One region of the Clostridium sp. OM05-6BH genome, then DNA from elsewhere that is predicted to be linked to it. Evidence: predicted binding sites of a transcription regulator. Region 1 holds the regulator's gene; the other holds the start of a gene.
What was found. The regulator NrdR, encoded in region 1, represses ribonucleotide reductase genes. The targets are predictions, from matches to a motif close to CACNANATNTNGTG.
Positions count from the first base shown of each region.

Region 1 (3,670 bases):
AGACACATCTGCCTCCACTTGAATCATACAGCCGTCAATCCCTTGAATGGCGGCACAAAAAGTTTCACAGAACATAACGTCCTTTCACTTTATCTTATAGAACTTTCTCTCTCTAATTTGACATTTTAATACACATGTTATATTCTGTCAACCCAAAATCTTATTATCCCAAACTTCGCACATTAAAATGTGCCTATGCACCTTGAAAATTCAATAATAACTGGCATAAAAATAGCATGAAACCAATGGTTTTGGTATAATTGAGTTGTCAAAAAACAATTACAAACCGGAGGCTCACGCTATGAATAAAGTATAACACAAGAGACTCAAAATGATAAGCAGATTTCTAAATCTATCAAACTGTTTTTTATAAGTCATCCAGAATCATATAATCCTGTACCTCAAACACATCTGCTATTTTTTCGCAACGTGAACATAAAAATGAACACCATGTGTTTCTTTTCCTTTTCTCACATAATTAATTTCTTTATTCATTGACAGAATCTCAAAATCCTGAAGTAATCCAAACAAGTCATTTTCATCCACATAGCAATGCGGGATACCGACTTCATGTCCCTCCGTTGCTATCATCGTATATCCATCCACCGTTTTTTCTTTAACATAATGTGGATTATCCTTTGTATTGAATGAAATAAATGCCTCTCCTTTATCCTTCAAAACTCGATTTATCTCCCTCAATGCCTTAACAACTCCATCATAACTGGTATGATAGATTGTATGAAAACATATAACGCAATCAAAACTTTGATTTTCATATGATAGCTCCGTCATATCCTCCACTCTCGCATCTATATTATCGAGACCTTTTTCTTTTATCTGCTCTTTCACATATGTGATGCTACTTTCTGATAAGTCTATTGCACTCGCCTTAAAACCATTTTTTGCAAAGAAAAAGGCGTGCCTTCCCTTCCCTGTTCCAATATCCAATACTGAGTGATACTTTCTAACCCAGCTTAGTGCCACAGGTAAAAACTCTTCTGAAATTTCATTCCATGATTCAGACTTCACTGCATCCCAATCCCAGCCCTTATGCTGTATTTCCATGATAATCATCTCCTTCTCGTATTATATAGTAGTGTTTATAGACCCTCTCCAAGGTCTGTTTGTGCTATACTAATTGGATATATTGCGGATTGGTTCACACCTCCTACCACTTGATGGTTATAGGAAGGCTCCAACCACAGTCTCTTTGTATATTTGTTAATCAGTTAGATACCACAATTCAAGGTGCCTAGCTAAAATTTATGTGCGAAGTTTGAGTTATTTGTCTAAAATCTTTTTTAATTCTTCCATAAATGTATCGACATCTTTGAATTCACGGTAGATTGATGCAAAACGTACGTATGCAACTGCATCCAACTCTTCCAAATATCGCATAACGAGTTCTCCGATATAACTACTTGGTATCTCTCGTTCTTCCTTGCTAAATACCTTTGCCTCAACCTGATCCACAAGGTGGTTCATCTGAGGAACCGAAATCGGCCGTTTGTGGCAGGAACGGAATACACCTTTTTCAATTTTGGTGCGATCATAAGGTTCCCTGGTCTGATCTTTTTTGATCACTACCAACGGAATTGCCTCCACTTTTTCATAAGTAGTGAAACGTTTTTGACATTTATCGCATTGTCTTCTGCGGCGAATCGACATATTTTCATCAGCCGGTCTTGAATCAATCACTCTGGTATCATCTTCTCCACAAAATGGACATTTCATTTCTTACCTCTTTCCGCATACCACCGGTTAATCCGTTGTCGTGATATGCAATTGTTCTCTTCTGTTATTATAGAGAACACATCTTAAAAACGCAAGGCAAAACCCCTTTTTGTTACAAGGAATCGTCAATCCCATTTACATTTTTTGAGGCATTTTTCCGTATCCACTTGAACCAGCACTACATCCGATCCAATGCGGCAAACACACTGATAGGGGACAATGTATTCATGGTCTCGACCTAAGATTCCTAACACCTTGCAGGGTCCCGGAATAATGAGTGTGCAGATCTGCCCTGTTTTTTCATCAAAATCTATGTCACACACATTTCCTAAGCGTTCTCCATCACATACATTGATCACTTCTTTGTCACGAAGCTCACATAAACGCACCACTTTCCCCTTTCCACACGGACGATTTCTTATCTCTAATATATGATCTTTTATGCAAGATAATTCTTCATTTCCCGAAGGGCCTTCTTTTCCAGGCGGCTCACTTGTGCCTGCGAGATCTGAATCTCTTCTGCTACTTCCATTTGCGTTTTTCCTTCAAAATAACGCATATTGATAATCTGATGTTCTCTGTCAGCCAAACGGTCTATCGCTGCTTTTAAAGATATCTCCTCGACCCATTTTTCTTCTTTGTTCTTTTTATCACTGATCTGATCCAAAATGTATAGGGTGTCTCCGCTCTCTGCATATACCGGTTCGTACAATGAAACCGGACTTTGGATCGCATCCAGCGCAAATACAATGTCCTCTGCCGGAATTTCCAATATCTTTGCCAGCTCCTCAATTGTTGGTTCACGGTCCGACTGCTTCATTAGCATTTCCTTCGTGTAAATTGCTTTATAGGCAGTGTCACGGATCGACCGACTGACACGGATGCTGTTATTATCTCGCAAATACCGTCTCAATTCACCGATGATCATAGGAACGGCATACGTAGAAAATTTGACATTCATTGTAACATCAAAATGATCCACTGCTTTCATCAATCCGATGCAGCCAATCTGAAACAGATCATCAATATTCTCCCCGGAATTATAAAAACGCTGTATAATGCTAAGTACCAAACGCAGATTTCCTTTAATAAAAGTTTCTCTTGCAGCTCGGTCACCCTTACCAATCTTATCAAATAGTTCCTTTTTTTCTTCTTCGCTCAGTAAGGGCAGCTTTGCAGTATTTACTCCGCAAATCTCTACTTTATACATTCCCATAACCCTTCCTCCACGGCTTATTCTGTTATAAAGTAGGATTTACAAATTTATGTTTTTTATACTTGCTGCATGCGTAGGATTTCCTTTTTCAGCCGCTTCATTATCTTCTTTTCTAACCTAGAAATATAGGACTGGGAAATTCCCATCATATCTGCCACTTCTTTTTGTGTAAATTCCTTTCCATCCTTTCTGTCAATGCCAAAACGAAGCTCTATGATCGAACGTTCCCGTTCACTCAATAAACCTAACGCCTGTCTAAGCAGCCGTCGATCCACCTCATCTTCCAGGCCCTTTGAAATGACGTCTTCGTCCGTTCCTAAAATATCAGATAAAAGCAACTCATTACCATCCCAGTCGACATTCAACGGCTCATCGATCGACACTTCATACTTCACCTTGTTATTACGCCGCAAAAACATTAATATCTCGTTCTCAATACAACGGGAAGCATATGTTGCTAATTTAATATTTTTGAGTGGATTAAAGGTATTGATCGCTTTAATAAGACCGATCGTTCCGATAGAAATCAAATCCTCTACTCCTATCCCTGTATTCTCAAACTTTTTTGCAATATACACAACAAGTCTGAGATTATGTTCGATCAGACTGCTTCTTGCCTCTTTGTCATGACTGCTCCCTAGTTTTGCTAGTATTTCTTTTTCCTCTTCTGCCGAAAATGGCGCCGGTAATATTTCCGCTCCTCCTATGTAATGAATATCC
Region 1 covers NZ_QULH01000002.1:175,171-178,840, reverse strand. The annotation lists gene DXB73_RS03305 (YifB family Mg chelatase-like AAA ATPase) at 1-75, opposite strand, end outside; gene DXB73_RS03300 (class I SAM-dependent methyltransferase) at 415-1,065, opposite strand; gene nrdR (transcriptional regulator NrdR) at 1,282-1,734, opposite strand; gene DXB73_RS03290 (YlmC/YmxH family sporulation protein) at 1,860-2,126, opposite strand; gene sigG (RNA polymerase sporulation sigma factor SigG) at 2,174-2,950, opposite strand; gene sigE (RNA polymerase sporulation sigma factor SigE) at 3,007-3,670, opposite strand, start outside.

Region 2 (3,670 bases), on a different contig from region 1:
GATTGTCTCACCCGGCTTTAATCTTGCGATTGCACCATACTGCCAGTGGATCGGACTTACATTTGACAAAGTCCCCTCCAGTGCATGGTGACGACACATCAGTGCCTCAAAGCAAAGTGCCAAACGTTCCTCTAAGAGTGACCAGAATTTTTCTTCATCACCCTCCGCTAAAATACCAATCTGTGGAAGATTCAAGCTGACAACACCCTGATTAAATCTTCCCTCAAATTTATAATTTCCATTCTCATCTTTCCAAGGTGTTAAAAAGCTGCGGCAGCCCATGCAGGAAAAAACATTGCCCTCATAATTTTCACGCATTTTTTTTGCTGAAATATAATCCGGGTACATACGCTTTGCAGAACATTTCACTGCCAAGCGTGTCAAATAATCATATTTGCCGCCTCGCAGGCAGTTATGCTCATCCAATACATAGATCAGCTTTGGAAATGCCGGTGTCACATAGACACCTTTCTCATTTTTGATTCCCTCGATACGCTGATTCAGGATTTCCTCAATGATCATCGCATTTTCTTCAATGTATGGATCATCCTTGTCCAAATTCAAAAACAATGTTACAAACGGCGACTGACCATTCGTTGTCATCAATGTATTGATCTGATATTGTATCGTCTGCACACCGGATCTTAACTCATCTGCAATTCGATCATCTGCAAACGCCTTACGCACCTCTGCAGGCACTTTATCTCCATATTTTTCCTCGTAATGTCTCTCATACTTTTCACGCGTCATACGCAAATATTTACCCAAATGACGCACATCGACAGATTGTCCGCCATATTGGCTGCTCGCAACAGCAGAAATGATCTGCGTCATGACCGTACAAGCCACCTGAAAGCTCTTCGGACTCTCGATCAGCTTGCCATTCATCACCGTTCCATGTTCAAACATATCACCAATATTGATCAGGCAACAGTTAAAAATGCTTTGCAGATAATAGTCCATATCATGAAAATGCAATACACCATCTTCATGAGCTTTCACGATCTTCTCCGGAAGCAGCACTCTCTTGGTCAGATCCTTCGACACCTCTCCTGCGATCAGATCACGCTGGGTTGAGGCAATATAAGCGTTTTTGTTAGAGTTCTCTTCCATAACATCTTTGTTGCTGTTTTGGATCAGACTCATAATAGAATCATCTGTCGTATTCGCACGACGGACCATTTCACGTGTATAACGATAAATAATATACTTCTTGGCAAGTGCATATTTATGTTCACTCATAAGCTTCTGCTCGATCATGTCCTGAATATCTTCCACCTGCAGATTATCCACATGCTTATTTTCAATTCCGGCAACGATTGCATCAATTTTTTCCTCAGATACCTGTTCGTATCGGTCAACCTCTGCATTTGCCTTTTGGATCGCAACTATGATCTTATTTCTATCATAGTCCACAACTCGCCCATCTCGTTTTGTAACCTTCATCCTTCTCCTCCATTTTTTCATTTTCTAAGCCACTATTATAATTTCGGGTCAGCAAACGCTTATCCCGCACAAATGACACCGTTATTTTGTAAGCGCAACACTGTGTATTATAGCACCAGAGCGCAAAAAAGTCCACAATATATTGTGATTATTTCCCAGAAATCACTAAATATTGTGGAACTTCTCTTTTTTCTAAGCACTACTCTTGTAGTGTACAGATTTGCGTACAGGGGCACATATTTCTCCTGAGAAAACACTTTACTAAAACTTCCCATATCGAAAATTGCTTATCAATCCACATATTGCTTATTATGTCAAAGAGACTGCAGATAATAGGCAAATGCCGTTGGGATACTGTACTGTTCCCGCAACGTCTGCACATCGCAAAAAATCCCCTCCGCTTGAAGCTGATCCGGGATCTCCCGCAAATGGATCCCATACCCCAGCATGTGCCATTCTACATGACTAAAAATATGCTTTGCCCTGCCTAACAGTTGAATGTCGCCGCTCAGATCCCACTCTGATGTCCAATCCCGAATCTCTTCTAAGGACATGTGCTGTTCCTGTCCGGGTAATTCCCACATTCCTGCAAGAAGCCCTTTCTCCGGCCGTTTACGGATCATATATTTCCCCTGATACTCAATCACAAAAATCGTGCGTTGTTCGAGTTTACGTTCTTTCTTGGTCTTCTTCACCGGATAACATTGCATCGTCCCCTGCTTTCTCGCCTTGCAAAACTCCGCTACCGGACACATAGAACAATGCGGCTCCCCATTCGGAATACAGATCAAAGCACCGAGATCCATTAACGCCTGATTGAATCGTCCTGCCCCCTCCGGCAATGCCTCTTTGATGGTTTCCCGTACATTCCGTTGAAATGCTGTTTTGCTGATCTCTGTATCATCTGCATACAATCTGGTGTAGATGCGGTACACATTGCCATCCACCGCTGCCTCCTTTTTACCGAAAGCTATCGATGTGACAGCTCCTGCTGTATATGCACCAATTCCCGGCAACGCAAGCCATTCCTCATAACTTTCCGGAAACTTTCCCTGATACTGTTCACATATCTGCACCGCAGCTTTTTGGAGATTTCTGGCTCGATTATAGTAGCCTAGTCCTTCCCACAATTTAAGCAAACGTTCTTCCGAGACGGCAGCAAGGCTCTGCACATCCGGCAATTCCTCAAGGAATCGATCATAATACCCTATCACAGCCTCCACTCTCGTCTGCTGCAGCATAATCTCTGACAACCATACATGATAGGGTGTTGGGTCACTTCGCCATGGCAGTGTTCTTGCATGTTTTGCATACCACTGCATTAACGGTTTTACAATTTCTTTCACTGATTTCTTCCTCTGCCACGAAGAATCCGGCCGATATCATTATTAATGATCGCGTCACCACTCTCTGCATCCATTTGTTCCGGCTGTGGTTCCGGCATCGCAGCCACTCTCTTAGTGTCTTCCGACAATCCCATGATCTGAAGTATCTCCTCTTCCAAAATATGCGTATATGAGGATAATTCCTGCACCGTCGGGATCTTACCATTTTCCTCGGCAAGATATTTGGTTGCCTCATGCAGAAGATTTGTCTTGGCAAGCATCGCACTTTCCTGATCTTTATTATGCAATTCTTCATCAATATAGCGCTCCATTGCCAACTTTGCCTCTAACTCTAACGTCCCCCAAAATGCAGCAAGATCTGCTTTGCCATTTCCCAACAGATAGCGTTCTGTATTCTCCTCGATCACAAGCATTCCTTCTAACAATCCGAGATTGCCCTCTGCGATCAATTCTTCCACCGGTGCCTCTCTTTTGCGGTACTCTTTCGTCATCTCCGTCACCCGGTGCAGTCTGCTCTCGATAATGCGGTCACGTAACGCACGTTCTCCCTGCAAAAAGCGAACAATCTCCGCTTCTGTAACTGTATCATTGTGATCATTCCAAGCATCCAATTCCTCACGGTAGAGTCTGCGATTTCTCTCGGAACGATCTTCTTTATCTTCTCCGGAAATTACTTCCTCCTGCTGTTCTACAGGCTCATTCTCTGTCATAGCGCGAAGCATGTCCTTATCCGGCTTATATTCATAATTCTCAATTTCTATAGCATGTGCTCCAAGATACTGGTACAATGCCTGCAACTGTTCCTCGGAAAGCTGCATATCTCCCAAATAACTCAAAATTTCTTCTTTGGTTAATTTCCCACCCTGTGTTACTGCAAT
Region 2 covers NZ_QULH01000001.1:150,542-154,211, forward strand. The annotation lists gene nrdD (anaerobic ribonucleoside-triphosphate reductase) at 1-1,446, opposite strand, end outside; gene mutY (A/G-specific adenine glycosylase) at 1,761-2,792, opposite strand; gene DXB73_RS00735 (RNA polymerase sigma factor region1.1 domain-containing protein) at 2,789-3,670, opposite strand, start outside.
Region 2: a site for NrdR is predicted at 1,580-1,593, ahead of nrdD (anaerobic ribonucleoside-triphosphate reductase). Genes of this name have one in related genera too.